Regions from separate parts of the Kluyvera intermedia genome, predicted to be linked through region 2. Evidence: predicted binding sites of a transcription regulator. Region 2 holds the regulator's gene; each other region holds the start of a gene.
The links. The regulator CRP, encoded in region 2, controls carbon source genes, mostly activating them, when cyclic AMP is high. The targets are predictions, from matches to a motif close to ATGTGANNNNNNTCACAT.

Region 1 (10,944 bases), 2.1 Mb from region 2:
GCGCTTCGCGAACGCGGGGGAATGCAGCAACTTGTGATGCCGCATTGGCGACATCCTGGGTGCGAATTTCACCGCTAACATCTTCCCCTTCCAGGATGACTTCCAGCGCCCCGTCGGTTGAGACAAAACGGACATCCAGGTGAGTGGCCAGCGGAACTAATGCATCTTCGGAGGTCACGTCAACATGATGATGCAGTGCGGCTAATGCCAGCACACGATAAATCGCACCCGAGTCCAGTAAGTGCCACTGCAATGCTTCAGCCATTGCTTTGCACAGTGTGCCTTTACCCGCGCCACTTGGGCCGTCAATGGTAATTACCGGGGCAATTGCCGTCATCTCTATCTCCTTAATAAAAGGCATATTCAACGTAAACGCCGCGCATTATACGCATCTCTGCGCCAGACAGTTACCTTTGTATGCAAATTCCAGAATTGACCGTAAAAAAAGCAGGAGAATAGATAAGTATAGTGGGCTGGTGTGAAGCCAGCCCGAAAAGTATCACAGTTGACGACTGGGGTCAGGCAAGCGTACTGATGCGCGCTAGCTGTTCAAAATAGTCCGGGAAAGTTTTTGCCGTACATTTCGGATCAAGAATAGTCACGGGGGTATCAGACAGCGCCACCAGCGAGAAGCACATCGCCATACGGTGATCGTTATAGGTGCCGATTTCTGCAAAATTGAGTTCAGCAGGCGGCGTCACACGAATGTAGTCTTCGCCCTCTTCCACTTCAGCGCCCACTTTACGTAGCTCAGTCGCCATCGCAAACAGACGGTCAGTTTCTTTCACCCGCCAGTTGTAGATATTGCGCAGCGTGGTGGTGCCTTTCGCAAAAAGCGCCGCCGTCGCAATGGTCATTGCCGCGTCGGGAATATGATTCATGTCCATATCGATGGCGTTCAGTTCACCGTGAGTACAGGAGATAAAGTCGTCGCCCCAGGTGATGGTCGCGCCCATTTTTTCCAGCACATCCGCAAAACGAATGTCGCCCTGAACGCTATGACGACCGATACCGGTGACCTTCACGGTACCGCCTTTAATCGCACCAGCGGCGAGGAAATAGGAGGCGGAAGAGGCATCGCCTTCAACTAAATACTGTCCCGGGGAAACATACTGTTGGTTTCCACGCACAATGAAACGCTGGTAGTTCTGATTTTCAACCTCGACACCGAAGGTTTTCATCAGGTGCAGGGTGATATCGATATAAGGCTTAGAGACCAGATCGCCTTTAATAGTGATGGCGGTATCTTGCGGGGCCAGCGGCGCCGTCATCAACAGCGCGGTGAGAAACTGGCTGGATACGCTACCATCAACATCAATATCGCCGCCGCTAAAGCCGCCTTTCAGGCGTAATGGCGGGTAGTTTTCCTGCTCCAGATAATCAATCTGCGCGCAACCCTGACGCAGGGAATCAACCAGATGACCAATCGGACGCTCTTTCATCCGCGGTTCACCGGTCAACACGATATTGTTTTGTCCAAGACACAGCGCCGCCGCCAGTGGACGCATTGCCGTGCCCGCATTACCCAAAAACAGTTCCAGTTCGTCAGAAGACTGCATCGGTCCTGCATTACCGGTCACTTCACAGCGAGTGCGATCGGCTGACAAGGTATAATGAATTCCCAGCGACTTCAGCGCGTTCAGCATGTGGCGAACATCGTCACTGTCCAGCAAATTTGTCAGGACGGTTGTGCCACGGGCCAATGCTGCCAACAGTAGTGCGCGGTTCGACACGCTTTTAGAACCGGGCAGATTAATGGTGCCATCAACACGCGCGATAGGTTGTAACGTCAGGGATTCCATGAAACTCAACTCTCAAAAACAGAAGTAAAAACCCCACGGCGCAACCGTGGGGATGAAATGATCAAAACCAAATTAGCCGTGACGGCGTTCGAACGCTTTCATAAAGTCGGTCAGCGCCTGTACGCCCGCCAGTGGCATGGCATTGTAGATGGACGCACGCATTCCACCCACGACACGGTGGCCCTTCAGCGCATGTAGACCTGCGGCAAATGACTCTTCGAGGAACAGCTTATCCAGCGCGCTATCCGCTAACTGGAACGGTACGTTCATGCGAGAGCGGTTAGCGGTCGCCACATCGTTACGGTAGAAATCACTACCATCAATGGTGGTATACAGAAGATCGGCCTTCTGCTGATTAATCTTGTCCATGGCTTCAACGCCACCCTGCTCTTTCAGCCATTTGAACACCAGACCTGACAGGTACCAGGCGAAGGTTGGCGGAGTATTGAACATCGAGTCGTTTTCGTTTAACACGGTGTAATCGAGAATTGACGGGCAAGCCACGTGCGCTTTACCCAACAGGTCTTCGCGAACAATCACCAGCGTTAAGCCCGCAGGGCCGATATTTTTCTGAGCGCCGGCATAGATAATACCGTAGCGGCTGACATCAATGGGACGCGACAGGATGGAGGAGGAAAAATCGGCGGCCACAATAACGTCTTTGCCGAAGTCTGGCGTCTCTTCAATGGCGATACCATCGATGGTTTCATTCGGGCAGTAATGTAAATACGCCGCGTTATCAGAGAGCTGCCATTCGCGCATCGGTTTTACCGCACGTTTACCGTCGACGGTGACTTTGGCATCAATAACGTTCGGGGTGCAGTATTTTTTGGCTTCTTTGACCGCGCTGGCTGCCCAGTAGCCAGCATCAACGTAATCTGCGGTGGTTTTGTCACCCAGGATATTAAGTGGAACACCGGCAAACTGCCCGCGCCCGCCGCCGTGGCAAAACAGCACTTTGTAGTTGGAAGGGATATTGAGCAGGTCACGGAAATCCTTCTCTGCTTCTTCCGCCACGTGGATAAATTCTTTACCACGGTGACTGACTTCCATTACCGACGTTCCTAAGCCGTTCCAGTCGCAAAGTTCTGCCTGCGCCAGTTTAAGAACATCTGCCGGTAACATTGCCGGACCTGAACTGAAATTAAACACCTGAGCCATTTTCCCTCACCACGCTAAAAGCTATAAGTAATACCTGTGGATATCGGTTTTATCATTCAGTGACACGCGCCGCAATGTCTAAAACTTTCCACCGACAAATTGTGCACCGCATCACACAAAAGATTGTTCCATCTGGACGCCGTAAAACCGACAAAATCGCTGTCAGGCATTACGTTTAACCCGGCTGGCCTTAGTCCATTCTGGATTCGCACAACGGGGACATAATTGGCGATCGCCTGCCCGCATACTGACCACGCTGCTGCAGCGAACGCAAGCATACTCTCCCGGCTCAGGAACCACTTTATATCGCGTCACCTGACTTTTCGGCAAAATGCACAGGCCCGGTTTAACATCATCATTGTGATAGTAGAACACACTGATTTCACCGTTGGTTTCCATCACGGCTAAGCGGACCTGCCCCAGCTGTTCCACGCTGCTAAGACGCAGCTCCATGAAAAAATCCAGCTCGGTCATGTTGGCTTTGCGCACATTATCCCACGCTAACTGTCCGTCCTCGACAATGACTACCGCTTTACCTTCCAGTAAATCCTGCACCGTTTCGCTTTTTGCCATCAGCCACATAATTAACCGATAAAGCAAGGCTAGCGACACGAAAACAACCAGCACGGGTACCATCGGCACATCATCATAAAAAGCCACGTCCCCTGCCGCCGAACCGAGCGTCAGAATGATCAGCACTTCAAACAGCGACATCTGCCGCACGCCACGCCGTCCGGTCAATTTGAGAAATAAAAAGACCAATATAAAGGTATAGAGACTTCTGAGCGCCACTTCGCCTAAAAACTCGGGAGGAACTTTATCAAATGCCATCCGTTGGAGATCAAACACTTTCATTTTTCTACGCCTTAACAAAAGGTTATTTTGTATAAGCATAGCCTCACCTTTTATTTTCGCCGGAGATAGCACCCGTCACACAAAACCCGTATCATTGCGCGCTTTCCGTACGACAAAAGAGATTGCTATGACGCAGACCTATATTCCCGGCAAAGATGCCGCGCTGGAAGATTCCATCGCCCGCTTCCAGCAAAAGCTGCTCGACCTGGGTTTCGATATTGAAGAAGCCTCCTGGTTGAACCCTGTTCCTAACGTCTGGTCGGTGCATATTCGTGATAAAGCCTGTTCTTTATGCTTTACCAACGGTAAAGGTGCTACCAAAAAAGCGGCGCTGGCGTCGGCGCTGGGTGAGTACTTTGAACGTCTCTCCACTAACTATTTCTTTGCTGATTTCTGGCTGGGTGATGAAATTGCCAACGGCCCATTCGTGCACTATCCGAATGAAAAATGGTTCCCGCTGACCGAAGACGACGAGGTGCCGGAAGGTCTGCTCGATGCACGTCTGCGCGCATTTTACGATCCAGACGATCAGCTCGGCGCGAGCATGTTGGTCGATCTGCAGTCCGGTAACGACGATCGCGGCGTGTGCGGCCTGCCGTTTACTCGTCAATCAGATGGCGAGACCATCTATATTCCGATGAACATCGTGGCAAACCTGTACGTGTCCAACGGCATGTCAGCCGGTAACACCCGCAATGAAGCGCGTGTTCAGGGTCTATCAGAAGTCTTTGAGCGTTACGTGAAAAACCGCATCATTGCGGAAAGCATCAGCCTACCGGAAATTCCATCCGAAGTACTGGCACGTTTCCCAGGCGTTGTTGAGTCGATAGCTAAACTGGAAGCCGAAGGTTTCCCAATCTTCGCATACGATGGTTCTCTGGGCGGTAAATACCCGGTTATCTGCGTGGTACTGTTCAACCCAGAAAACGGCACCTGCTTCGCCTCTTTCGGTGCACACCCAGACTTTGGTGTTGCTCTGGAGCGTACGGTTACCGAACTGCTGCAAGGTCGTGGTCTGAAAGATCTCGACGTGTTTACCCCACCGACCTTCGACGACGAAGAAGTGGCCGAACACACAAATCTGGAAACCCACTTCATTGATTCAAGTGGTTCTATCTCCTGGGATCTGTTCAAGCAGGATGCTGACTATCCGTTTGCAGACTGGAGCTTCTCCGGCACCACCGAAGAAGAGTTCGCAACCCTGATGGCTATCTTCAAAGAAGAAGATAAAGAAGTGTACATTGCCGACTATGAGCACCTGAGCGTTTACGCTTGCCGCATCATCGTACCAGGTATGTCCGACATCTATCCGGCGGAAGATCTGTGGCTGGCGAACAACAATATGGGTAGCCACCTGCGCAACACCATTCTCTCCCTGCCGGGTAGCGAATGGGAAAAAGAAGAGTACCTGAATCTTATCGAGCAGATCGACGACGAAGGTCTGGACGATTTCACCCGTGTCCGTGAACTGCTGGGACTGGCAACAGGCTCTGATAACGGTTGGTACACTCTGCGTGTCGGTGAACTGAAGGCCATGCTGGCATTGGCTGGCGGCGACCTGGAACAGGCACTTATCTGGACTGAATGGACGATGGAGTTCAACGCCTCGGTCTTCAGCCCAGAACGTGCTAACTATTACCGCTGTCTGCAGACTCTGCTGTTATTGTCTCAGGAAGAAGATCGCGAACCGCTGCAATACCTGAACGCTTTTGTCCGTATGTACGGGGTTGATGCAGTAGAAGCCGCCAGCGCAGCTCTGAGCGGTGAAGAAGCCTTCTATGGCTTGCAACCTGCTGATGGCACGTTGGCTGCCTTCCCTGCGCATCAGGCGCTGTTACAGGCATACGAAAAACTACAGCGCGCAAAAGCAGCATTCTGGGCGAAATAAGTTAAAGCCTTAGAAAAAGTAGGTTTAACGTAGACTCTACGCTATATTACGGGGCCAATTGCTGGCCCCTTTTTTATTTCCACGCTTCGCTTCCGCTTGGTGTGAAAATAAAGTTAAAGATAAGTAAACGCGATTATTGGTAGCTTACTTTTATTGTTAATTTACCAGATCATTACTCCATTTTAATTAACCCGTAAAATGAAGGGTAACGAAAATATTCAACTCAATTTGCAAATCTTAAAATTTATTTTTATAATAACATTCAATAACTTACCCTGTATTAGTTGAAAAACCATCCAACTTGCAGGCCTATAAGCCAGGCGAGATATGATCTATATCAATTTCTCTTCTATAATGCTTTGTTAGTATCTCGTCGCCGATTAAATAAAAAGAGAGAGTTAGTGTGAAAGCTGACAACCCTTTTGATCTACTTCTCCCTGCTGCAATGGCCAAAGTTGCCGAAGAAGCAGGTGTCTATAAAGCAACCAAGCATCCGCTGAAAACCTTTTATCTGGCGATTACTGCGGGCGTCTTCATCTCGATTGCTTTTGTATTTTATATTACAGCAACCACGGGTACAGCTGGCATGCCGTTTGGCATCGCAAAACTGATCGGTGGTGTCTGCTTCTCACTAGGCCTCATTCTTTGCGTGATTTGTGGCGCCGACCTCTTTACCTCAACTGTGCTTATCGTTGTTGCGAAAGCCAGCGGTCGTATCACCTGGGGTCAATTGGCGAAAAACTGGCTCAACGTCTATGTTGGTAACCTGATTGGCTGCCTGCTCTTCGTACTGCTTATGTGGTTGTCCGGAGAATATATGACGGCCAACGGCGGATGGGGGCTTAACGTCCTGCAAACCGCTGACCACAAAATGCACCATACATTTATCGAAGCCGTCGCTCTCGGCATCCTGGCGAACCTGATGGTCTGCCTGGCAGTCTGGATGAGCTACTCTGGCCGCAGCCTGATGGATAAAGCCATGATTATGGTTTTACCGGTTGCCATGTTCGTTGCCAGCGGTTTTGAGCACAGTATCGCAAACATGTTCATGATCCCTATGGGTATCGTAATACGCGATTTTGCTAGCCCGGAATTCTGGACCGCTGTCGGTTCCTCTCCGGAGAATTTCTCACACCTGACCGTGATGCATTTCATCACCGATAACCTGATTCCCGTCACTATCGGGAACATCATCGGCGGCGGTTTGCTGGTTGGGTTGACATACTGGGTCATTTACCTGCGTGGCGGTGACCGTCATTAATTTGATGGTTGCTCCAGGCAGTAAATAAAAGTCCACTTAAGAAGGTAGGTGTTACATGTCCGAACTTAATGAAAAGTTAGCCACAGCCTGGGAAGGTTTTACCAAAGGTGATTGGCAGAATGAAGTAAACTTACGTGACTTCATCCAGAAAAACTACACCCCGTATGAGGGTGACGAGTCCTTCCTGGCTGGCGCTACTGACGCGACCACCAAGCTGTGGGACAACGTTATGGAAGGCGTTAAACTGGAAAACCGCACTCACGCGCCAGTTGACTTTGACACCGCCGTTGCATCTACCATCACTTCCCACGACGCTGGCTACATCAACAAAGCGTTGGAAAAAATCGTTGGTCTGCAAACTGAAGCTCCACTGAAACGTGCTCTTATCCCGTTCGGTGGCATCAAAATGATCGAGGGTTCATGCAAAGCGTATAATCGCGAACTGGACCCAACCATCAAAAAAATCTTCACCGAATACCGTAAAACCCACAACCAGGGTGTATTCGATGTTTATACCAAAGACATTCTGAACTGCCGTAAGTCTGGCGTTCTGACTGGTCTGCCAGATGCTTACGGCCGTGGTCGTATCATCGGTGACTACCGTCGCATCGCGGTATACGGTATCGACTACCTGATGAAAGACAAATACGCTCAGTTCCTGTCTCTGCAGTCTGACCTGGAAAATGGCGTAAATCTGGAAGCGACTATCCGTCTGCGTGAAGAAATCTCTGAACAGCACCGTGCGCTGGGTCAGATCAAAGAAATGGCAGCGAAATACGGTTGCGATATCTCTGGTCCTGCTACCAATGCTCAGGAAGCTATTCAGTGGACTTACTTCGGCTACCTGGCTGCGGTTAAATCTCAGAACGGCGCTGCAATGTCCTTCGGTCGTACTTCCAGCTTCCTGGATATCTACATCGAACGCGACCTGAAAGCAGGCAAAATCACAGAGCAAGAAGCTCAGGAAATGATTGACCACCTGGTCATGAAACTGCGTATGGTTCGCTTCCTGCGTACCCCTGAGTATGATGAACTGTTCTCCGGTGACCCAATCTGGGCGACTGAATCTATCGCAGGTATGGGCGTTGATGGCCGTACTCTGGTTACCAAAAACAGCTTCCGCTTCCTGAACACCCTGTACACCATGGGTCCTTCTCCAGAGCCGAACATCACCGTTCTGTGGTCTGAAAAACTGCCACTGGCGTTCAAAAAATATGCTGCTAAAGTGTCCATCGATACCTCTTCTCTGCAATACGAGAACGATGATCTGATGCGTCCTGACTTTAACAACGATGACTACGCTATCGCTTGCTGCGTAAGCCCAATGATCGTTGGTAAACAAATGCAGTTCTTCGGTGCGCGTGCTAACCTGGCAAAAACCATGTTGTATGCAATCAACGGCGGCGTTGATGAAAAACTGAAAATGCAGGTTGGTCCTAAATCTGAACCAATCAAAGGCGACGTTCTGAACTTCGACGAAGTGATGGATCGTATGGATCACTTCATGGATTGGCTGGCTAAACAGTACGTCACCGCGCTGAACGTTATCCACTACATGCACGACAAGTACAGCTACGAAGCCTCTCTGATGGCGCTGCACGACCGTGACGTTATCCGCACCATGGCGTGTGGTATCGCAGGTCTGTCCGTTGCTGCTGACTCCCTGTCTGCAATCAAATATGCGAAAGTCACTCCAATTCGTGACGAAGACGGTCTGGCTATCGACTTCGCAATCGAAGGCGAATACCCGCAGTTTGGTAACAACGACGCTCGCGTTGATGACATGGCGGTTGACCTGGTTGAACGTTTCATGAAGAAAATTCAGAAACTGACCATGTACCGTAACGCTATCCCGACTCAGTCTGTTCTGACCATCACCTCTAACGTGGTTTATGGTAAGAAAACAGGTAACACCCCAGACGGTCGTCGTGCTGGCGCGCCATTCGGCCCAGGAGCTAACCCAATGCACGGTCGTGACCAGAAAGGTGCTGTTGCCTCTCTGACCTCCGTTGCTAAACTGCCGTTTGCTTACGCTAAAGATGGTATCTCTTATACCTTCTCTATCGTTCCTAACGCTCTGGGTAAAGACGACGATGTTCGTAAAACTAACCTGGCAGGCCTGATGGATGGTTACTTCCACCACGAAGCGTCTGTTGAAGGTGGTCAACACCTGAACGTTAACGTTATGAACCGCGAAATGCTGCTCGACGCGATGGAAAACCCTGAGAAATATCCTCAGCTGACCATCCGTGTATCTGGCTACGCAGTACGTTTTAACTCCCTGACTAAAGAACAGCAGCAGGACGTTATCACCCGTACCTTCACTCAATCTATCTAATAGATTTGACTGAAATCGCGATTAAAAACGCGTAATATAAAGGCTCCACTTCGGTGGGGCCTTTCTTATAATTAACTTACGCTGAGTCGATTTTGCCTGCTGACTTCTATACCAGGTTAACAAGCAAAATAAACTCGACGCGGCTTTATAACCGTGCTCGCAAACCTGGCTTAAAAGCCGGGAAGAACTGGAGATAACACCGCAATGTCTGTAATTGGTCGTATTCACTCCTTTGAGTCCTGTGGCACCGTCGATGGCCCAGGCATCCGCTTTATTACCTTCTTCCAGGGCTGCCTGATGCGCTGCCTGTACTGCCATAACCGCGATACGTGGGATACCCATGGCGGTAAAGAAATCACCGTTGAAGAACTGATGAAAGAAGTGGTGACCTATCGCCACTTTATGAACGCATCCGGCGGCGGTGTCACTGCGTCTGGCGGTGAAGCTATCCTGCAGGCCGAGTTCGTGCGCGACTGGTTCCGTGCTTGTCACAAAGAGGGTATTCACACCTGTCTGGATACCAACGGTTTTGTCCGTCGCTACGATCCGGTGATTGATGAACTGCTGGAAGTGACCGATCTGGTCATGCTCGATCTTAAACAGATGAACGATGATATTCACCAGAACCTGGTGGGTGTATCCAATCACCGTACGCTGGAGTTTGCACAGTATCTGTCGAAGAAAGACGTGAAGGTGTGGATTCGCTACGTAGTGGTGCCAGGCTGGTCAGATGATGATGATTCCGCGCACCGTCTGGGCGAATTTACCCGCGATATGGGCAACGTCGAGAAAATCGAACTGCTGCCTTACCACGAGCTGGGCAAACACAAGTGGGTCGCCATGGGTGAAGAGTACAAACTTGACGGCGTGAAGCCGCCGAAGAAAGAAACCATGGAACGCGTGAAAGGCATTCTTGAGCAGTACGGTCATAAGGTGATGTACTAAACTCGCCTGCGCTTCCCGGCGTCGCTGTGCTCGGTCGGGCTACTTTTGTACATATTTGTAGCCCGGATGAGCGAATGCGACGCCGGGGAACACGGCACTCAATCCCAGCACCGCCTCCCTTCTTTTTTAATGCCGACGTGCCAACAGCGGGAAAATAAACCCAAGCCCTATCAGCACAAACGGCATCGCCACGTTCAGTGACAACTGGAAAATCCATTCCGGTGTGAACGCCGCCATTTTTGGGAAGATCCCGGTAAGGCAGGCAAAGGCGGTAAACAGGAAACACCATATTCCCACGGTCATCGCCAGCTTCCGGTTACGGATAAAGACGTACTCCGAGTGATATTTCTGTCCTAACCGAAGGACGGCAATAAACGCCACAAACACCCACAGATAGCGCAGCGGCATCACTACCGAGTTCAGATTCAACAGCCACTTATACAGGTTGTTCATATCACCAATTCCCAGCGTCGGCAGCATGATAAGCAGCGCCACCAGTACCAGCGTCAACAAATAACCGTTTACCGGCGTACCAGATGCGTTAGTGCGACACAGTTTCTCAGGAATATAACGGCTATCCGCATCGCTTAGCAGTACCTTCAGCGGCGCATCAATCGAGAATACCAGCGCGGCAATCTGCCCCAATGTATTGGCGATGGCATAAATTACCATCAGGGTATTACCCATGTCGTAA
Region 2 (10,944 bases):
GCGCCGCCGAAACCGGACAGGCGTCCACGGGTGACCGTTGAGGAGTTGGCATAGCCATCAACCTGCAAAGTGGAACCGATAAACATATCGACCGCGTACTGACCCGCCAGCTGACAGAAAGCACGGTTAGAACGCATTGAACCATCGGCACCGGTGAAGAACACGTCTGGGCGGGCACGGATGTACTCTTCCATCCCTAATTCACCGCCGAAGCAGTGCACGCTTTCAACCCAGCCGCTTTCGATAGCAGGAATCAGCGTTGGATGCGGGTTCAGCGTCCAGTGTTTACAGATTTTGCCTTTCAGACCCAGCTGTTCGCCGTAGGTCGGCAACAGCAGCTCGATTGCCGCAGTGTTAAAGCCGATACCGTGGTTGAGCGACTGGACCTGGTGTTCTGCGTAGATACCTTTAATGGCCATCATCGCCATCAGGATATGTTCTTGTTTGATCAGGCGTGGGTCACGGGTGAACAGCGGTTCAATGAAGAACGGCTTATCGGCGACAACCACGTAATCAATCCATGAGCCCGGAATATCAACGCGCGGCAGGTCGCATTCATCGTCGACAAGTTCGTTAACCTGCGCGATGACGATACCGTCATGGAACGCGGCGGCTTCTACCAGCGCCGGGGTATCTTCGGTACTCGCCCCGGTGTAGAGGTTACCTTTGCGGTCGGCTTTGAAACCGGCAATCAGCGCCACGTTCGGCGACAGGTCAACATACAGACGGGAGTAAAGTTCGATGTAGGTGTGGATGGCGCCAATTTCCAGCTGACCATCTTCCAGTAGCTGCGAAATACGCAGGCTTTGGGTACCGGAGAAAGAGAAGTCCAGCTTGCGAGCGATACCTTTTTCGAAGATATCCAGATGCTCGCTGCGTCCGACGCTTGGCATAATCATGTGCAGGTCGTGCACTTTTTGCGGGTTAACTTCAGCCAGCATGCGAGATAAGAAATCTGCCTGCTTTTGGTTATTCCCTTCTAATACCACGCGGTCACCCGGCGCGATAAGTAATTCCAGCATCGCGGTCAGGTCTGCGGTCGGCAGAACCTTGCCCTGCACCGGAACGGAAGCCAGACGCCGCTGTTTTTCTGTGCGGCGGGTGTTCCAGACTCGTGCTGGTGTTTGCCCAGATAACATTATTAACCTCCTGATTCAGCGAATCATTTTGATTGCTTAACACTGGAAAGAGTGTGCGCTCTGGTGAGAAAGTCATCAATTAAGCGTAGGCGTGAATCATTAGCTTGAGAGTAATAATTGAAGTAACAATTTGTGATGAGGATCAGATCCGAAAGGGATAAAAAGGGCTACCCACCCCTCATTTTCATAAACACGATGGCAAAGTGGCGGTATAGTAGGCGCCAGATTTTTGTGAACATCGCCGAGTTATGACTGAAACAACCCATCACGATCTCAGTATCGACATTACAAGCAGCGCGGATTTCGTGCCGATGCGCGGCGTGAGCAATCGTCATTTACAGACGATGCTGCCGCGCCTTATCCGTCGTAAGCTGCAATTCACGCCCTGCTGGCAGCGCCTGGAACTGCCGGACGGTGATTTTGTCGATCTCGCCTGGAGCGAAGATCCGCAAGCAGCACGCCATAAACCGCGTCTGGTGGTGTTTCATGGTCTGGAAGGTAGCCTGCACAGCCCCTATGCTCACGGTCTGATTAATGCCGCAAGACAACAGGGCTGGCTGGGTGTGGTGATGCATTTTCGCGGCTGTAGCGGTGAACCCAACCGCCTGAACCGTATTTATCACTCCGGTGAAACGGAAGATGGCACCTGGTTCTTGCAGTGGCTTAAGCGCGAGTTTGGTGAAGCACCAACCGCGGCGGTTGGCTATTCGCTGGGCGGTAACATGCTGGCCTGTCTGCTGGCAAAAGAAGGCGATGATGTGCCAATAGACGCGGCGGTGATTGTCTCGGCACCGTTTATGCTCGAAGCTTGTAGCTATCATATGGATAAAGGCTTCTCACGCGTTTATCAACGCTATCTGCTGAACCTGTTAAAAGGCAACGCGGCGCGCAAGCTCAAGGCTTATCCCGGCTCGCTGCCGGTGGATCTGCGCCAGCTAAAAAGCATGCGCCGGATCCGTGAGTTCGATGATTCGATCACCTCGAAGATCCACGGTTTTGCCGATGCTATCGACTACTATCGTCAGTGCAGCGCGATGCCGACGTTAAGCAAAATCACCAAGCCAACGCTGATTATCCATTCAAAAGACGATCCCTTTATGGATCATCACTCTATTCCCGCACAGGAAGAACTGCCGGATAACGTTGAGTATCAGCTAACCGAACACGGCGGCCACGTCGGATTTATCGGTGGCACCCTCCGCCACCCGGAAATGTGGCTGGAAAAACGCATCCCCGCCTGGCTGATGACCTGGTTAGGAGTGAAGGCATGATGATCCCCTGGCAGGACCTCGACCCGGACACGCTGGATAGATTGATTGAAAGCTTTGTCTTGCGCGAAGGCACTGATTATGGTGAATATGAACGTTCACTTGCGCAAAAGGTCGCCGACGTCAAACACCAGTTACAAACAGGCGAAGCGGTGCTGGTCTGGTCTGAACTTCACGAGACCGTCAACATCATGCCCCGTAACCAATTTCGCGGTTAACTATACTTATTGCAGGAGGCTAATTGGCTTCCTGTAGTCTGTTCAGGAGTTATTCGCATGTCTGCCAAACACCCAGTTATTGCCGTGACCGGCTCCAGCGGTGCAGGAACCACCACCACCAGCCTGGCATTCCGAAAAATTTTTGGTCAACTTAACCTGCGTGCCGCAGAAGTTGAAGGTGACAGCTTCCACCGTTATACCCGTCCGGAAATGGACATGGCAATCCGTAAGGCACGCGATGCCGGTCGGCATATCAGCTATTTCGGCCCAGACGCCAACGACTTTGGCCTGCTGGAACAAACTTTCCGCGACTATGGTGTTAACGGTAGCGGCCAGTCGCGCAAGTATTTACACACTTACGATGAAGCCGTGCCGTGGAATCAGGTGCCGGGAACGTTCACCCCCTGGCAACCCTTGCAGGAGCCAACCGATGTCTTGTTCTATGAAGGGCTACACGGCGGCGTAGTGACGCCACAAAATGATGTCGCGCGCCATGTGGATTTGTTGGTGGGCGTGGTGCCTATCGTTAACCTTGAGTGGATCCAGAAAATGATCCGCGACACCAGCGAGCGCGGGCACTCGCGTGAAGCGGTGATGGATTCGGTGGTGCGTTCGATGGAGGACTACATCAACTACATTACGCCGCAATTTTCCCGCACACATATCAACTTCCAGCGCGTCCCGACGGTCGATACTTCAAACCCTTTCGCCGCCAAAAGCATTCCATCGCTCGATGAGAGCTTTGTGGTCATTCACTTCCGTAATCTTGATAACATCGATTACCCGTGGCTGCTGGCGATGCTGCAAGGATCGTTTATTTCGCACATGAATACGCTGGTGGTTCCCGGCGGCAAGCTCGGGCTGGCGATGGAGCTCATCATGATGCCGCTGGTGCAGCGTTTGATGGAAGGAAGAAGCTAAACGGCGTTAACAGCGTTCCCGGCGGCGCTGCGCTTGGCCGGGCTACGTGTCATATGCAATTAGCCTTCAATCACTTCATAAGAGTGGGTGATATTCACCGCTTTTTCGAGCATCAGCGCAACCGAGCAGTATTTCTCAGCAGACAGGGACACCGCACGAGCAACCGCGGCATCTTTAAGATCCTTACCCGTCACGATGAAGTGCAGGTTGATATGTGTGAACAGGCGCGGCGCCTCTTCACGACGTTCGGAAGTCAGTTTCACTTCGCAATCAGTGACGTCATTGCGACCCTTTTGCAAAATGGAAACCACATCAATTGCACTACAGCCACCGGCTGCCATCAGGACCACTTCCATCGGGCTTGGGGCTTTATCACCCGAGTTGCCGTCCATCAAAATCTGGTGGCCTGAAGCGGACTCACCGAGGAAGGTTAAGCCTTCAATCCATTTCACACGCGCTTGCATATTATTTAACTCCCAGGTTGCAATTTTCTTCTCAGATTACGCGTACATAACAATTCTCGCAATGGAAGGCGATCGCCGTCATGCTGAAGCGAGACACCAGGAGACACGCGCCGAAAGCTATGCTAAAACAGTCGGGATGCTACGGTAATACATAAACGTACTGCATGTATGCAGAGGACATCACATTACAGGCTGCGGCACGATTCGACAGCCGACTTCCCAGGTAACGGGAAGGATACTATTGCAACCAGTGGCTGCAATGTTTTTGCCGCTGGGAAGAGCTTATAACAGAGGATAACCGCGCATGGTGCTTGGCAAACCGCAAACAGACCCGACTCTCGAATGGTTCTTGTCTCATTGCCATATTCATAAGTACCCATCGAAGAGCACGCTGATTCACCAGGGTGAAAAAGCTGAAACGCTGTATTACATCGTCAAAGGCTCAGTGGCTGTACTCATCAAGGATGAAGAAGGCAAAGAGATGATCCTCTCTTACCTCAACCAGGGTGACTTTATCGGCGAGTTAGGCCTGTTCGAAGAAGGCCAGGAACGCAGCGCATGGGTACGGGCAAAAACCGCTTGTGAAGTTGCTGAAATCTCTTATAAAAAATTCCGTCAGCTGATTCAGGTAAACCCAGACATCCTGATGCGTTTGTCTTCGCAAATGGCACGTCGTCTGCAGATTACCTCTGAAAAAGTCGGCAACCTGGCATTCCTGGACGTGACCGGACGTATCGCCCAGACCCTGCTGAATCTGGCCAAACAGCCGGACGCAATGACCCACCCAGACGGTATGCAGATTAAAATCACCCGTCAGGAAATCGGTCAGATCGTTGGTTGTTCCCGCGAAACCGTGGGCCGTATTCTGAAAATGCTGGAAGATCAAAATCTGATCTCCGCACACGGCAAAACGATTGTCGTCTACGGCACCCGCTGATCCAGCCAAAACGGCATAGTGCTAACGCAGTATGCCGTTTTTGTTTCCCCTCATGTGGCGCAGGCTGATTTACCACCCGGAAGTCAACTATGCACTGCGGCAAACGCTGGTGTTATGTTTGCCGGTCGCCATTGGCCTGCTCTTCGGCCATCTTCAACAAGGCCTGCTGTTCTCGTTAGTTCCCGCTTGCTGCAATATCGCCGGTCTTGATACCCCGCATAAACGTTTTTTCAAACGTCTGACTATCGGCGGCTGCCTGTTTGCCGGATGCAGTCTGGCGGTACAGCTATTACTGGCAAAAGAGGTCCCGCTACCGCTCATCCTGACCGTGCTCGCCCTTTTACTTGGGGTGACAGCTGAAATCAGCGCGTTACATGGACGACTGCTACCCGCCTCGCTGATTGCCGCTATTTTCACCCTCAGTCTTGCGGGCAATATGCCTATCTGGCAGCCGCTACTGCTCTATGCGCTCGGCACACTGTGGTACGGATTATTTAACTGGTGGTGGTTCTGGATGTGGCGCGAACAGCCGCTGCGCGAATCGCTGAGCCTGCTCTATCGCCAGCTCGCCGACTACTGTGAAGCCAAGTACAGCCTGCTGACTCAGCATACTGACCCCAGCACTGCGCTGCCACCGCTGTTAAACCGTCAGCAAAAGGTGGTGGATTTAATCTCCCAATGCTACCAGCAGCTGCACATGCTGGCGGCGAACCAGCACAACGATTACAAACGCCTGCTGCGCGCTTTTCAGGTAGGGCTGGATTTACAGGAGCATATCTCCGTTAGCCTGCACCAGCCGGAAGAGGTGCAAAAGCTCGTTGAGCGTAGCCACGCGGAAGCAGTGATCCGCTGGAACGCTCAGACCGTCGCCGCACGTTTGCGCGTGCTGGCGGATGATATTCTCTACCACCGCTACCCTAGCCGTTTCACCATGGACAAGCAGATTGGCGCGCTGGAAAAAATCGCTGACCAACATCCTGATAATCCGGTCGGCCAGTTCTGCGCCTGGCACTTCAGCCGAATCGCCAGAGTGTTACGAGCCCAGCGCCCACTGTATCCGCGAGACCTGATGGCGGATAAAGAACGTCGCCTGCCGTTGTTCCCGGCAATCAAGAGCTACCTGTCGCTAAAATCCCCCGCCCTGCGCAACGCGGGCAGGCTAAGCGTCATGCTGAGTATCGCTAGCCTGATGGGCACAGCGCTGCATCTGCCAAAACCGTATTGGATCCTGATGACGGTACTGCTGGTAACGCAAAACGGCTATGGCGCAACCCGCGTACGAATTTTCCATCGGGCAGCAGGTACGCTTGCTGGTCTGGTGATTGCAGCCATCGCCCTGCACTTCCACGCACCACAAGGGCTAGCGCTTGCCGGGATGCTGGTTATCACACTCAGCAGCTACCTGATTATTCGCCGCAGCTATGGTTGGGCCACCGTTGGTTTTACCGTCACGGCGGTATATACCCTACAAATTCTCACGTTAAATGGTGAACAGTTTATCGTTGCCCGCTTTATCGACACCATCATCGGCTGCCTGATTGCCTTCGGCGGTATGCTCTGGCTGTGGCCACAATGGCAAAGCGGTCAACTGCGACAAAGTGCCCAGGCAGCGCTGGAGGCCGATCAGGAAGCCATTCGTCTGATCCTAAGCCCAGACCCACAGGCCCCTAAGCTTGCGTATCAGCGCATGCGCGTAAACCAGGCCCACAATACGCTGTTCAACACCCTTAATCAGGCCATGCAGGAGCCGGGCTTTAACCCGCGTTATCTGGAAGACATGAAACTGTGGGTCACCCACAGTCAGTTTATCGTCGAGCATATCAACGCGATGACGACGCTTGCGCGCGAGCACACCATGCTGACGCCGAATCTGGCGCAACAGTATCTGGAGTCGTGCGAAATTGCCCTACAACGCTGTCAGCAGCGTCTGGAGTATGATGAGGCGGGCAGTGGCGGCGAGGTGAACATTATGGAGTCGCCGGACGCGCTGTCCCATGGGGCGTTAAGCACCATGGAACAGCATCTCCAGCGTATTCTGGGGCATCTGAACACCATGCACACCATCTCATCGGTGGCCTGGCGTCAGCGCCCACGTCATGGCGGCTGGTTAAAGCGACGAGCTAGCTAACGATTTTCGCCACGGCCTGCGAGAAGCGCTGCATCCCTTCGTCAATATCCACTTCTTCCACCACCAGCGATGGCGCAAAGCGCATCACGTCCGGGCCGGCATTCAGTACCATTACACCGACGTCTGCCGCCGCGTAGAGGAAATCACGCGCGCGCCCTTTGTACTTCGCGTTCAACTCAGCACCAATCAACAGGCCCATCCCGCGTACATCGCTGAACAGATCGTACTTCGAATTAATCTGCTGCAAATGCTGCACAAACCGTTCACGTTTCGCATTGACGCCGTTCAGCACTTCTGGCGTGTTGATAATATCGAATGCCGCACCGGCGACGGCGCAGGCCAGCGGGTTACCGCCATAGGTTGAGCCGTGTGAACCGACGTGGAACGCATTGGCAATATCTTCGGTGGTCAGCACCGCACTGACCGGGAAACCGCCGCCCAGCGCTTTGGCGCTGGTCAGAATGTCCGGCGTCACGCCATAGTGCATGTAGGCAAACAACGAACCGGTGCGGCCCATACCGCTCTGCACTTCATCAAAGACCAGCAGCGCCTGATGCTTATCACACAACGCGCGCAGGCCTTGCAGGAACTCCGGAGTTGCCGCCAGTACGCCACCTTCACCCTGAATCGGCTCGACAACTATCGCGCAGGTATGGTCGTCCATCACCGCTTCTACCGCATGCAGGTCGTTAAACGGCACATGGATAATATCGGCTGGTTTCGGACCAAATCCATCGGAATACTTCGGCTGACCGCCCACGGAGACGGTAAACAGCGAACGTCCATGGAAGGCATTATGGAAGGCGATAATTTTTGTTTTGTAAGGGCTATGACGAGTCGAGGCATAGTAACGCGCCAGTTTAAAGGCGGTTTCGTTCGCTTCTGTACCGGAGTTCATAAACACCACGCGCTCGGCAAAGGTGGCATCCACTAACTTCTGCCCCAGACGCAGCGCAGGCTCGTTGGTAAAGACGTTGCTGGTATGCCACAGCGTTTCACCCTGACTTTTCAGCGCCTCAACCAACGCCGGATGACAGTGCCCCAATGCCGTGACCGCGATGCCGCCGGCAAAATCGATGTACTCTTTGCCTTGCTGATCCCACACGCGACTCCCTTTGCCTTTGACCGGGATAAACTCTGCCGGTGCATAAATGGGCAAAATGACCTGATCGAAGGTCGCGCGGGTGATTGCAGGTTGTTTGGTTTCCATGTCATGCCCTTCTTCAAACGATGTCGCGATAGTTGTGAAATTATATCCATAAAATATGCATAAAAAATCACTTGATAGCAACGACTATCGGTTGAGAAAGTTTGCCAGTAGTTCGTGCCCTTGCTCGCTAAGGATACTCTCCGGGTGGAACTGCACGCCTTCCAAATCCCACTGTCGGTGACGAATCCCCATAATTTCCCCCGCCTCACTACGTGCGGTTACCTCAAAACAATCGGCTAACGTATCAGGGTCAATCAACAAAGAATGGTAGCGAGTGACGGTTAGCGGGTTATTCAAACCCCGAAACACGCCCTGCTGCTGGTGGGTAATCGGTGAGGTTTTCCCGTGCATCACTTTCGCCGCACGAACGATACGCGCCCCAAATGCCTGCGCGATGGCCTGATGGCCTAAGCAAACACCGAGCAGCGGTACTTTTCCCGCATAGTGGCGAATCACATCAAGGGAGATACCGGCGTCATCTGGCGTGCAGGGGCCGGGGGAGATAACGATTTTGTCCGGTGCGAGCTGAGCGATATCATCGAGGGTGATGTCATCGTTACGTCTGACCGTTACGCTGGCCCCCAGCTCACAAAAATACTGGTAGAGGTTCCAGGTAAAGGAATCGTAGTTATCAATCAGCAGGATCATGGCGGCTCCGGTCGTTTATCTGCCGCCATTCTACCGGGTGCTTACTGCTTTAGCGATAAGGGCGGCAGCCTCATGCACAACGCCGCCCCACAAAGCTTACGGTAAGACTTTTGCTGACAGGATAACGATAGGCTTGGACGGCACATTCTGGTACGGCCCTACGTTATGGCTCTGCACCTGGGAAATTTTGTCTGCCACATCCATCCCCTTAACCACTTTGCCGAATACGGCATAGCCAAAATCACGCTGGCCGTGATCTAAGAAAGCATTGTCGGCCACGTTGATAAAGAACTGGCTGGTTGCGCTGTCTTTATCGGCGGTACGCGCCATCGCGATAGTGCCACGGGTATTACGCAGGCCGTTATCGGCTTCGTTTTTAATCGGTGGATTTGGTTGCTTCTGCTGCATCTGCTCGTTAAAGCCGCCGCCCTGAACCATAAAGCCCGGGATCACACGGTGGAACGTGGTGTTGTTATAGAAACCACTGTTGACATACTTCAGGAAGTTTTCAACAGAAACGGGCGCTTTCTGGCTATCCAGCTGCAGCTCGATGTTGCCAGCCGACGTGGTCAGCAGAACATGCGGGTCATTGGTTGCTGCTAAAGCTGCAGGAGCCATCGCGGAAAGAGCGAAAACAGCCGCCACGGCCGCCAGAGTTGATTTGAGCATGAGAAATCCTTTAACGAGTGCAGTAGGGAAGCAAGTGGCTTGATTCTAAAGAGGCTTAGCCCCTCAGGCCAGTGCTTTACCAAAGTTTACATGTATGTAACGTTCATAATGATCAAGCTAAGAATCGATGCATTTATTTTTGTGATCTGGATCACATAGAAAAGTGTAATACGTCATCGTTTGCGTAATAAAACTATGAATACATCACTACAGTGAATAAAATCTGCCTGCTCAGCGCAGAGTCAACGCGCTTTACACAACTATTCACAGGCCAGTCATGACTAACAGCAACCGTATCAAGCTCACATGGATCAGCTTCTTCTCCTACGCCCTTACCGGTGCGTTGGTAATTGTCACCGGGATGGTGATGGGAAATATTGCCGATTATTTTAATCTGCCGGTTTCCAGCATGAGTAACACCTTTACCTTCCTGAACGCTGGGATCCTGATCTCGATTTTCCTGAATGCCTGGCTGATGGAAATTGTCCCACTGAAAACGCAGCTGCGTTTTGGCTTTATTCTGATGTTGCTGGCGGTCGCCGGGCTGATGACCAGCCACAGCCTGGCGCTGTTCTCCGCGGCGATGTTCGTGCTGGGTCTGGTCAGCGGTATCACCATGTCCATCGGTACGTTCCTGATTACCCATATGTATGAAGGTCGTCAGCGCGGCGCGCGTCTGCTGTTCACCGACTCCTTCTTCAGCATGGCCGGGATGATCTTCCCGATGCTGGCCGCCTGGCTGCTGGCGCGTACCATTGAGTGGTACTGGGTTTACGCGTGTATTGGCCTGATCTACGTGGCTATCTTTGTTTTGACCTTCGGTTGTGACTTCCCGGTGCTGGGCAAAAAAGCGCAGCAGGAAGACCAGCCGGTGGCGAAGGAGAAATGGGGTATCGGCGTGCTGTTCCTGTCCGTTGCCGCGCTGTGCTACATCCTCGGTCAACTGGGCTTTATTTCGTGGGTTCCAGAGTATGCCAAGGGTCTGGGTATGAGCCTGAACGATGCCGGTAAACTGGTCAGCGATTTCTGGATGTCTTATATGTTCGGCATGTGGGCGTTTAGCTTCATTCTGCGTTTCTTCGATCTGCAACGCATTCTGACGGTGCTGGCGGGGATTGCGACGGTGATGATGTATCTGTTTAACCACGGCGAGCCGCAGCATCTGGCCTGGTTTATCCTGACGCTGGGCTTTTTCTCCAGCGCTATCTACACCTCAATTATTACGTTGGGTTCTTTGCAGACCAAAATCGCCTCACCCAAACTGGTTAACTTTGTGCTGACCTGCGGCACCATCGGCACGATGCTGACGTTTGTTGTGACTGGGCCGATTGTGGCGAGCAGC
Region 3 (10,944 bases), 2.0 Mb from region 2:
TAGGCTGAACAAAGAATACGCCAATGCTAAACAGAAGACACAGCGTCTCCACAAGGCGCCAGCGCGGCTTATTTCCCACCTTACGTCTGACAGCGATGACGCCGAGCGCAAAGATAAAGAGACCCACCAGATAGCTGTACCACGGGAAAATGGTGAAGATTTCCGTCGATTCTTCCATGTTGGTGGAGTGCATCGCCAACAGGGTATTGAAATTGGGAGCGCCGTAAGCCTGGCTGAAAGGGAAGTAAAGCGCGGCGACAAGCGAGTATACCCCCAGAATGACCTTTTGAACTCTGGGCGCTGTACGCCATAGCAGATGTAAGACGCAGGTAAATGCCGCGGCATACATCAGATCCCAGCCATAGCCAGATAGCTGCGTGAAAGAGTAGCCCAGCGACAGGTTAATCAGCAGTGATTGTAAAAAATAAAGTCCTGGCCACAGGCTAACAGCAAGCACACGTGCGGTGAGGGATTCTTTCAGGGTTAGGTTCATAAATCGCAACTATAAAAACGCCATGTGCGTCCCCTGGCGTCAAGGGTTCTTTAGTGACCAGACGATGCGTGAAAAGGGGGATGCAAAGTACAGGGCTGCAAGAAGATAAAGCCAGCTTATAACGGGGTCAACTACTGATAACGAATTGTTTTGGGATGGGGCTTACAAAACCAGAAAATAAGCGGGGTTTTTAGCTCAAACGGGTAGGTTGCCAGCGGAATGTGACAGGGTGATGAAGCGGCGTCGCGACGCCGCTTAGCGGGACGGTTTGTCCTGCTGTGGCTTGTTGTTGAACAGGTCGCACAGCATTTCGATCAACATCAAACGGACTTTAAATGGAGAGTGGCTAAACACGCTGATACACCTCTTGAATTCGTTCATGGTTCCTCCTGCTTCCGGCTCGTCATTCCGTGATGAGCGTTCGTATTACATACAGATATAGCATAGGCTATATTTTATAGCTATGGCTAAAACGTTAAATTTTTGTGCTCGAGTCACAATCCATTACAATGGGCTCACTTGATATGACGCGTTAAGGCGTCACACAGATGAGGAAGTTCTATGGGCCGTCGCGCAGGTACGCCAATAACAAAAAAAGTGACGCAGCTGGTGAATGTCGAAGAGCACGTTGAAGGGTTTCGTCAGGTTCGTGAAGCGCACCGTCGGGAGCTGATTGACGACTATGTTGAGCTGATTTCTGATCTGATCCGCGAGGTGGGAGAAGCGCGTCAGGTTGATATGGCCGCACGTCTTGGGGTATCGCAGCCGACGGTCGCGAAAATGCTCAAACGGCTGGCGGGAGTCGGCTTGATTGAGCAGATCCCATGGCGCGGCGTTTTCCTCACCCCGGAAGGGGAAAAGCTGGCGCAAGAAAGCCGTGAGCGTCATCAGGTGGTGGAGAACTTCCTGCTGGTGCTGGGTATCAGCGCCGAGACCGCCCGCCGCGATGCGGAAGGTATTGAACATCATGTTAGCGAGGAAACGCTGGACATGTTCCGCCAGTTTACCGAGAAGCACGGGCATTACGCTGAATGAATCTCCCTTTTATTCGGTCGCTGATGCGCGACCGTTTCCTGCATCTGCTGATTATCATCGGCATTTTGCTGAGTTTTTTTGTGCCCTTTACGCCAGCACATTGGCCCGCGGTCATTGACTGGCACACCATTGTTACTCTGAGCGGCCTGATGCTGCTGACCAAGGGCGTTGAGCAGAGCGGCTATTTTGATGTCCTGGGACGTAAAATGGCGCGCCGCTTTGCCACTGAACGCCAGCTGGCGCTGTTTATGGTGTTGGCGGCGGCGCTACTGTCGACGTTTCTGACCAACGATGTGGCACTGTTCATCGTTGTGCCGCTGACCCTGACGCTAAAAAAATGGTGTGCGCTGCCCATTAACCGGATGATTATCTTCGAGGCGCTGGCGGTCAATGCTGGTTCGCTGCTAACGCCTATCGGCAATCCGCAAAATATCTTGTTGTGGGGGCGTTCTGGTTTGACGTTCCCGGCCTTTACCGGGCAGATGCTCCCGCTGGCGTTGGCCATGATGGCAACCCTGCTGGTGCTATGTTGGTTTTGTTTCCCGGCCAAAAAACTCGCGTTTCAAAGTAGTGACCGCACACCGTCATGGCAGCCTTTGCTGGTGTGGAGTTGTCTGGCGTTCTATCTGATTTTCCTCGCCGCGCTGGAGATGCAGCAGGAGCTGTGGGGGCTTGTTATCATCGCCGTCGGATTCTTGCTGCTGGCTCGACGAGTGGTGCTAAGCGTTGATTGGACGCTGCTACTGGTCTTTATAGCGATGTTTATTGATGTCTACTTGCTAACGGAACTCCCGGTGTTACAACAGTCACTGGCGGGGGTGAGCAGCTTGTCCGAAGGTCAGCTTTGGCTGACGGCGATTGGGCTGTCGCAGGTCATAAGCAACGTGCCGTCGACCATCTTGCTGCTCAACTATGTCCCGCCGTCAATGCTGCTGGCATGGGCGGTAAACGTTGGTGGTTTTGGCCTGCTACCAGGCTCGCTGGCGAATCTGATTGCACTGCGCATGGCCGCTGACCGGCGTATCTGGTGGCGCTTCCATCTTTATTCGATTCCGATGCTGCTATGGGCTGCGGCAGTAGGGTATGGGTTGCTGCTACTTTTGCGCTGACCTACCCGGAGTCGCTGACGCTCGTCCGGGCTACCGGTTGTTGTAGGCCGGATAAGGCAACGCTGCCATCCGGCAATCTGTACCGTTGCGCCTAATGGCGCGCCGCTTATCACGCCTACAAAGTACCCCGGACGAGCGTCTGTGACTCCGGGAAAACCCTCACCGACTCACAAAAATCGCACCTCCTGCTTGCGGATCTTTGCACCTTCCGGCTATATGACTAGTCATTAACTTTAAATGACTAGTCATATAGGAGCCGTACTATGAAACCATCACTGCCCGCCAATTTCCTGTGGGGTAACTCTGTCTCCAGCATGCAAACAGAAGGCGCCTGGAATGAAGGTGGCAAAGGCATGTCGGTCTACGATATCCGTGAACCAAAGGAATTTGCGTCTGACTGGAAGGTAGCAACCGACTCCTATCATCGCTTTGAAGAAGATTTTGATTTAATGAAAGATCTGGGCATGAACTGCTACCGTTTCCAGATTGCCTGGAGCCGTGTTTGCCCAACCGGTGACGGTGAATTCAATGAAGAGGGCATTGCGTTCTACGAACGCTTCATTACCGGGCTTATTGAACGTGGCATTGAGCCGATGATCTGTCTCTACCACTTCGACATGCCGCTGGCGCTCGCCGAAAAATATAACGGTTTCACCGACCGCCGGGTGTTAGAGGCTTTTGTCCGCTACGGTAAAAAAATGATCGACTGCTTCGGCGACCGCGTGACCTGGTGGCTGACCTTCAACGAACAAAACCTTTACCATATGCCAGAAGCTTTCCTGATTTCTGGCTATATGCGCGGCGATAAAACGTTGCGCGAGCTGTATCAGATTCAGCATCACGTAATGATGGCGCACGCCCACCTGACGAATTATCTGCACGAAACCAAACCGGGCAAACTGATGGGCGGTATGCTGGCGCACGCCCAGGTCTATCCGGCGACCTGCAAACCGCGTGATGTTTTTTGTGCCCGGCAGCTTGATGAGTTCTTTAACCAGAACCTGTTACGTGCATTTGCAGGCGAGGGCTACAGCCCGGAAGTGATGTATTTTGTCGATAAAGCGGGCCTGCGTGATATTTATCCTGACGAAGACCTGGCGGTGCTGGCAACCATGAAGAATGACTATATGGCATTCAGTTACTACGCCAGCCGAACGCTCGATAGCGACCCCATCCCGCAAGATACACCGGTCAATAACTACATGTTGTTTGGCGACAAGCCGAATCCACACCTGAAAGCGACCGAATGGAACTGGCAGATAGACCCGCTCGGTTTTCGCAGTATCATTACCCGCTATTACAATGACTGGCGTTTACCGGTGTTCCCGATTGAGAACGGCATTGGCGTGATTGAATCGTGGGACGGTGAAAACCAGATTGCCGATGATTACCGCATTGCCTACCATCGCGACCATATTAATGCCATGAAAGAGGCCATTTTCGAAGATGGCGCGCAGGTCATTGGCTATCTGGGCTGGGGGCTGATTGATATTCTTAGCTCGCAGGGTGACATGCGTAAACGTTATGGCGTGGTTTACGTCAACCGCGAAAACCACGATTTGAAAGATTTGTGCCGTGTACCGAAGAAAAGTTATGCATGGCTGAAAAAAGCCATACACAGTAACGGCGAAGAGATGTAACCACAGGAGCGGGTGATGGCAGCGAAGTACATCGCGATAGCGCGGGAAATCAAAAAACGGATCATAAGTCGGCAATATCCCGCTTCTGAGCCATTACCCGACCAATTTGCGCTGGCGGCAGAATTTGGCACCAGTCGCATGACGATTCAGCAGGCGATGCGGCAGCTGATTGTTGAAGGGTTAATCTACACCCGCAAAGGGCTGGGAACGTTTGTTCGTAAAAACTTCCTCCAGCTTTCGCAGTGGGACATTCATGGCAGCGATTATTCTGGTGCGACGGAAACCTGGGGGCATCTGGGCAAAGTGGAAAGTCAGGTGATTCGCTTCGAGCTGCGCTTCCCAACACAGAAGGAGCAGAGCTCTCTGCTGATTGATGCCGATGCGCCCATCTACGATTTTGTGCGTTTACGACTGCTGAACGGTGAGCCACTCTCATTGGATATTACCGTTATGCCCGTCTCGCTGGTGCCGGGGCTAAATAAAGAGCATCTGGAAAATTCAGTTTTTCAGTACCTGCAGGAAAATCTGGGGTTGAAAATGATGGGGTCGTACCGTGTCGTACGGGCATTAAAGCCGACGGAGCTAGATAAAGAGCATCTTAACTGCGAAGCGGGCGACCCGATTCTGGAAGTGGAGCAGGTTATCTATCTGGATGATGGCACGCCGCTTGAGTATGCGCACTGTCACTATCGTTACGATCACGGCGGGATTGTTATCGTCAATAATGGATAGAAAAATGGCGGGTGATTAACCCGCCATTTTTTTGTCACCATTTCTGGTGTGTTCCCGGCTACAGAATGTAGGCCGGATAAGGCTTTAGCCGCCATCCGGCAATCCACATCGGATGCCCTATCAGTTCAGACGAACCGGCATCCCAGAACGGTTTTTCACCGCCTGTTCAACAATGCTCTGATCAACGTCAGACTGGCTGGTGACAGCCTGCACCGCTTTAGTCAGAGAAATCGGAACGACTTCACCTTCTTCAAACTGTGCTTCAGTAGTAGACAGCGGGTTGTGAACTTCAATGAAGCGGCTACCATCTGGCTCAGTCGTTGCCTTCACAGGCTCATCAATAAACTGTACACGCGTACCAACCGGCACGTTCTGGAACAGGAATTTGATGTCTTCGTTACGCAGACGTACACAGCCATGGCTGACGCGCAGGCCAACACCAAAGTTGGCGTTAGTCCCGTGGATAGCGTACAGGCGACCAATATACAGCGCGTAAAGGCCCATAGGGTTGTCTGGACCTGCTGGAACGACGGCTGGCAGCGGCTCGCCTGCGGCTTTATATTCTGCGTGCATTTTCGCCGTTGGTGTCCAGGTTGGACCCGCTTTCTTACGTTCTACCTTGGTTGTCCAGTTGATAGGTGTATCTTTGCCCAACTGGCCAATACCGATTGGCAGCACGATAACGGTGTTAGTGCCTTTCGGATAGTAGTACAGACGCATTTCTGCGCTGTTAATCACAATACCTTCGTGCACGGTATCAGGCAGAATCACTTGCTGAGGAATGTTCAGCACGGTGCCGCCTTTTGGCAAGAAAGTATCCACGCCGGGGTTAGCTTCCAGCATGTTGGACAAGCCCATTTGATACTGGGCAGCGAAGTATTCCAGCGGTTGCTTATTGTCATCCGGAATGGTGATAACCTGGTTCTGACCGACAATGCGGCTGCCGTTGGTCGGCAGCGGGTACGTGACCGCAGATGCCGAATTACAGAAGCCTACGACAGCAAGCGCCGCAGCGAAAAGCGTTGTTAATTTAATGTTCATGTTGTGCGAGGTATCAGTGCCCTTACGGCCGTTGTTTGGGAATTCAGACTGTTGGTAGGAGCGCATTATATGTGCATTCCTTGTCGCAGGGAATTCGGATGTGTACGAAATCACATTTTTTTCACTTGGGTTACATTTTAGTCTCTGGCGAAGGCGGGCGCTTTTTATTCCCGATTGTGGCACAATAGGCGGTTTGTCACATTCTTCACATTCTTCAGGATACTCCCGTGTTAGTTACCAGCAACGTCACCATGCAGTTTGGCAGTAAGCCGCTGTTCGAAAACATCTCCGTCAAATTTGGCGGCGGCAACCGTTACGGCCTGATTGGCGCAAACGGGAGCGGCAAATCCACCTTTATGAAAATTCTCGGCAACGATTTAGAACCGTCGCTGGGTAACGTTTCCCTCGATCCGAACGAGCGCATCGGTAAGCTGCGCCAGGATCAGTTTGCTTTTGAAGAGTTCACGGTGCTGGACACGGTGATCATGGGGCATGCTGAACTGTGGGAAGTGAAACAAGAGCGCGACCGTATCTATGGTCTGGCTGAAATGAGCGAAGAAGATGGCTATAAAGTGGCCGATCTTGAAGTGCTTTACGGCGAGATGGACGGTTACTCTGCGGAATCCCGCGCGGGCGAACTGCTGCTGGGCGTCGGTATTCCGGTTGAACAGCATTGGGGCCTGATGAGCGAAGTTGCGCCAGGCTGGAAACTGCGTGTTCTGTTAGCACAGGCGCTGTTCTCAAACCCTGACATCCTGCTGCTCGACGAACCAACGAACAACCTGGACATCGATACCATCCGCTGGCTGGAGCAGACGCTTAACGATCGCGACAGCACCATGATCATCATTTCGCACGACCGTCACTTCCTGAACATGGTCTGTACCCACATGGCCGATCTCGACTACGGCGAGTTGCGCGTATACGCGGGTAACTACGATGAGTACATGACCGCTGCGACCCAGGCGCGTGAACGTCTGCTGTCCGATAACGCTAAGAAAAAAGCGCAGATTGCCGACCTGCAATCCTTCGTTAGCCGCTTTAGCGCCAACGCCTCCAAATCTCGTCAGGCAACGTCTCGCGCTCGTCAGATTGATAAAATCAAACTTGACGAAGTGAAGGCCTCCAGCCGTCAGAACCCGTTCATTCGTTTCGAACAGGATAAGAAACTGTTCCGTAACGCGCTGGCAGTTGAAGAACTTGCGAAAGGCTTCGATAACGGCCCGCTGTTTAAAGACATCAATCTGCTGCTGGAAGTGGGCGAGAAGCTTGCCATTCTGGGTGCCAACGGCGTGGGTAAAACCACCATGCTGAAGACGCTGGTCGGTGAACTGACTGCGGATCACGGTACCGTGAAATGGTCTGAGAATGCGCAAATTGGTTATTACGCGCAGGATCATGCGGAAGATTTCGATAACGATCTGACCGTGTTCGACTGGATGAGTCAGTGGAAACAGGAAGGCGATGACGAGCAGGTCGTTCGTGGCTTCCTGGGTCGTCTGCTGTTCAGCCAGGACGATATCAAAAAGCCGGCGAAAGTACTCTCCGGTGGTGAAAAGGGTCGCATGCTGTTCGGTAAGCTGATGATGCAAAAACCGAACATTCTGGTGATGGATGAACCAACCAACCACCTGGACATGGAATCCATTGAATCACTGAACATGGCGCTGGAAATGTATCAGGGCACCCTGATCTTCGTTTCTCACGACCGTGAATTCGTCAGCTCACTGGCGACCCGTGTGATTGAAATTACGCCTGAGCGCGTGGTGGACTTCACCGGTAACTACGAAGATTACCTGCGCACCAAAGGCGTCGAGTAATATGTCTTCGGGTTCCCTTGGGAACCCGATTTGCGTAGCCCGGCTAAGCGCAGCGCCGCCGGGTTCTTTTCCTCAGCTATTCAATCTGCACTTTCGATCCCCAGCGCACGCCTGCCGTGGACGTTCAAATCTTCCAGCGTAAACCGTCCTTGCCAAGCAGCCTCATAATCTTCACGCGGGAAATCGCCCGGTGATGCACCACGTTCCAACGCAGCTTTGACCTTATGCGCATAGGCGAGGTTTTTGGCGCACATCGGTGCGGCGGGAATATACATGACGTTGCCCCAACCCTGCTGGTTTTCCACCGCTGCGACCGAGTGGATGACATCGCAATGCCACCACACGGAATCACCGGCTTCGAGCGCTGGAATGGAGGTGAGGGCGCTCATCAACAGTGGATGCCACTTCTCAGAGATCGGCAGGACTCTGCCCGGCGCCACGCCGCACAGTTCATCGTCTGGTACATCGTCAAGCAGCGGGCGCAGCAGCACATAAGCCATCGCTTCGGGAATCGGCACCACGTGCAGTAACCCCTGATCCGGGAGCATATCCGACAGCGCCGTCCAACCCTGGAAGGTGCGGAACACGGAGCATTTGGTGGTGTTATCGACGGTGTACTCTTCAACCTCGGTGCGGTGTGCTGCATTCCACGGATCGTAGCGATCCACATTGCCGTTAAAGACACTGGCGAATACCTGCTGATAGGCCGGAAGCAGCCAGCGCTCCAGCGCACCGGAATCGGTATGTGCGCCGAGCCCTTTCGAGGTGGTGCCCGGCGGACGGCGACGAATGCGATCGGGATAAATCACGCTAATATCCGGGTTAAACCACTGCTTACCGTCGCTTTCTACCTGCCACAGACGGTTTAAAAATGATTGTGTCTGCGCCATTTCCGGGCTTTGGCGCGCCTGCATCTGCGCTTGTGACCAGTAGATCGGGTAGATCTCAGGACGTGAAGCGTCCAGCGATCCGAAGAAGCTGTCGCCCGGCCCTTTGTAGACATCGTCGAAATGGTTGAGGTCGAGGTAGTCGAGCATCGAACGATCCCAGGCCAGCGCCTGTTCACGTGGGAAGTGGCCTTTAATCACTGCACAGCCGCGGCGTTTCACTTCGGCGCGGGAGGCATCGCTGATATTTCCAGCGGCAATATCAGCAAAGGGGATCACCGGCCATACCGGCAGATTCTGTGCCTTTAGCGCGTTAATTTCCGCCACCCGCGCTCTGATGGTGGCGCTCAGGCGGTCGAACACCGCCTGGACGTCGCCAATCTGCGCACGCAGCGCTTGTTTCATTTGACGAATGGCCGCTTTAGGATCGGCAGGCAGCGTTTCGTGGGTAAAGATAACCGTCATATCAACCTCGCAATCTTTCATTCGAAAGTTATTTTTATTACAAGCGATACTTTAGGTTAAAATAAAGTTAATGCAAGATTAATGTTTTGAGGTGGGAATAGCCCGTTCGAGCGAAGCGATGCCGGGATTTGGCTCCGAGCCGCCCCGGGGTCGGCGTAGACGCCTCGCCCGGGCTAAGATTAGAACGGGGTGGTACCGTCCAGCACAGCTTGAATCACGTTCAGCGCGCCGTCGTGGTTGTTATCGTCGGTCTGATAGTCGGCGATGGCTTTAATGCTGTCGGCGGCGTTGTCCATGGCGAAGGCGTACTTCACCAGTTTCAGCATTTCTGCATCGTTGCCGCTGTCGCCAATCGCCACGCACTCTTGCGGTGAGATCTGCCAGCGTTTTAGCAAGCGGCTGATACCGTTGGCTTTGTGCAAACCGGGAATGATGAGATCAACAAAGCCGAAGCCGCTGGTGACGGGCTTCATAATGCCATCAAGGGAGATATGGAGTTTATCGACTAACGCCGGAATAAGGCTGTCTGGCAGGTTTAGCGAGAATTTAAACATCTTGTCGTCGATGTCGTGATAGTTCGCCACGCGCTTTAAACGGTAATAGTGTTTGGACATCAGCGCCACCAGTTCTTCTGGTGCATTTTCGCTGATATAGGCGCTTTCCAGTCCGCAGGCGACAAAATGGAGCTGCGGATCTTTTTCCAGTTCACCAATCACCGTTTGATATTCATGGCGAGTCAGTTCCCCGTGGAAAAGCTCATGTCCGTGTTCGTACACCAACGCACCGTTTTCGGCGACATAGGAGATGCGGTCTCGGATTTCCGGGAAGAAGGTGATGAGCTGATAATACTGGTTGCCGCTGGCGACGACGAATTCAATGCCACGCTGTTGAAGCTGTTCAAACTGCGCCAGAAACCGTGAACGGTCGTAGGTTTTGGCGTCATTAAGAAAAGTTCCGTCCATGTCTGTGACGATAACTTTAACGGTCATACGGGATGCTCCTGGGGTAACTCCGGCCAGCAGCAATTTAATTACAATGTGAGCTAAAGCACAAATTTATTTCATTCGAAAGACCCGGCGGCGCTGCGCTTGGCCGGGCTACAAACTTACACAAAATTTCCCCGGTGGCGCTACGCTGGCCGGGAGACAAACTTGCACAAAGTAGCCCGGCCAAGCGCAGCGCCGCCGGGAGGCCGTGAATTACAGCGTATGCTCAGTACGCGCGATAATATCGTCCTGCGCATCCGGCGACAGCGCGGTGAAGAACGCCGAATACCCCGCCACGCGCACCACTAAATCACGATACTGATCCGGATGCTTCTTCGCCTCCAGCAGCGTTTCGCGCGACACGATGTTGTACTGAATATGCCAGCCTTTATGCACCTCAAAGAAGGTGCGCAGTAGCGCCATCAGTTTCTGTTTATCGCTCTCGTTTTCAAGCGTTGCCGGATTTAGCTTCTGGTTTAACAGCACGCCGCCAAGAATCGCCGACGTTGGCAGTTTCCCAACCGAACTTATCACCGCCGTTGGGCCGAGATGGTCAGTACCCGACGCCGGGCTAGCCCCTTCGGCAAGCGGTGTTTTGGCCTTGCGCCCATCCGGGGTTGCCATCGTCTGCGCACCAAATGGCACGTTGGCCGAAATGGATGACGTGCCCGCGTAGTAGTTACCGCCAATCGGGCCGCGACCGTAGCGCGGGTTGTGGTACTGCTTCAACTCGTCG

Region 1: focA (formate transporter FocA) is a predicted target of CRP. The motif match lies at 6,032-6,049, and genes of this name have one in related genera.
Region 3: U0026_RS15385 (ABC-F family ATPase) is a predicted target of CRP. The motif match lies at 6,149-6,166, and genes of this name have one in related genera.

Annotation. Positions count from the first base shown of each region.
Region 1 is NZ_CP139986.1:3,066,587-3,077,530, forward strand. It holds gene cmk ((d)CMP kinase) at 1-337, opposite strand, end outside; gene aroA (3-phosphoshikimate 1-carboxyvinyltransferase) at 519-1,802, opposite strand; gene serC (3-phosphoserine/phosphohydroxythreonine transaminase) at 1,875-2,963, opposite strand; gene U0026_RS14905 (DUF421 domain-containing protein) at 3,126-3,818, opposite strand; gene ycaO (30S ribosomal protein S12 methylthiotransferase accessory factor YcaO) at 3,946-5,706, shown strand; gene focA (formate transporter FocA) at 6,110-6,967, shown strand; gene pflB (formate C-acetyltransferase) at 7,023-9,305, shown strand; gene pflA (pyruvate formate lyase 1-activating protein) at 9,510-10,250, shown strand; gene U0026_RS14930 (APC family permease) at 10,377-10,944, opposite strand, start outside.
Region 2 is NZ_CP139986.1:465,583-476,526, reverse strand. It holds gene mdcA (malonate decarboxylase subunit alpha) at 1-1,139, opposite strand, end outside; gene U0026_RS02145 (hydrolase) at 1,388-2,410, shown strand; gene U0026_RS02140 (YheU family protein) at 2,407-2,625, shown strand; gene U0026_RS02135 (phosphoribulokinase) at 2,683-3,546, shown strand; gene U0026_RS02130 (OsmC family protein) at 3,606-4,010, opposite strand; gene crp (cAMP-activated global transcriptional regulator CRP) at 4,315-4,947, shown strand; gene U0026_RS02120 (YccS/YhfK family putative transporter) at 5,000-7,075, shown strand; gene argD (bifunctional acetylornithine/succinyldiaminopimelate transaminase) at 7,068-8,285, opposite strand; gene pabA (aminodeoxychorismate synthase component 2) at 8,370-8,933, opposite strand; gene ppiA (peptidylprolyl isomerase A) at 9,030-9,602, opposite strand; gene tsgA (MFS transporter TsgA) at 9,880-10,944, shown strand, end outside.
Region 3 is NZ_CP139986.1:3,180,100-3,191,043, reverse strand. It holds gene U0026_RS15420 (phosphoethanolamine transferase) at 1-493, opposite strand, end outside; gene mntS (manganase accumulation protein MntS) at 749-874, opposite strand; gene mntR (manganese-binding transcriptional regulator MntR) at 1,055-1,528, shown strand; gene U0026_RS15405 (anion transporter) at 1,525-2,637, shown strand; gene U0026_RS15400 (glycoside hydrolase family 1 protein) at 2,901-4,277, shown strand; gene U0026_RS15395 (GntR family transcriptional regulator) at 4,293-5,009, shown strand; gene ldtB (L,D-transpeptidase) at 5,130-6,050, opposite strand; gene U0026_RS15385 (ABC-F family ATPase) at 6,278-7,870, shown strand; gene U0026_RS15380 (DUF1479 domain-containing protein) at 7,951-9,222, opposite strand; gene U0026_RS15375 (Cof-type HAD-IIB family hydrolase) at 9,402-10,211, opposite strand; gene U0026_RS15370 (formate C-acetyltransferase/glycerol dehydratase family glycyl radical enzyme) at 10,422-10,944, opposite strand, start outside.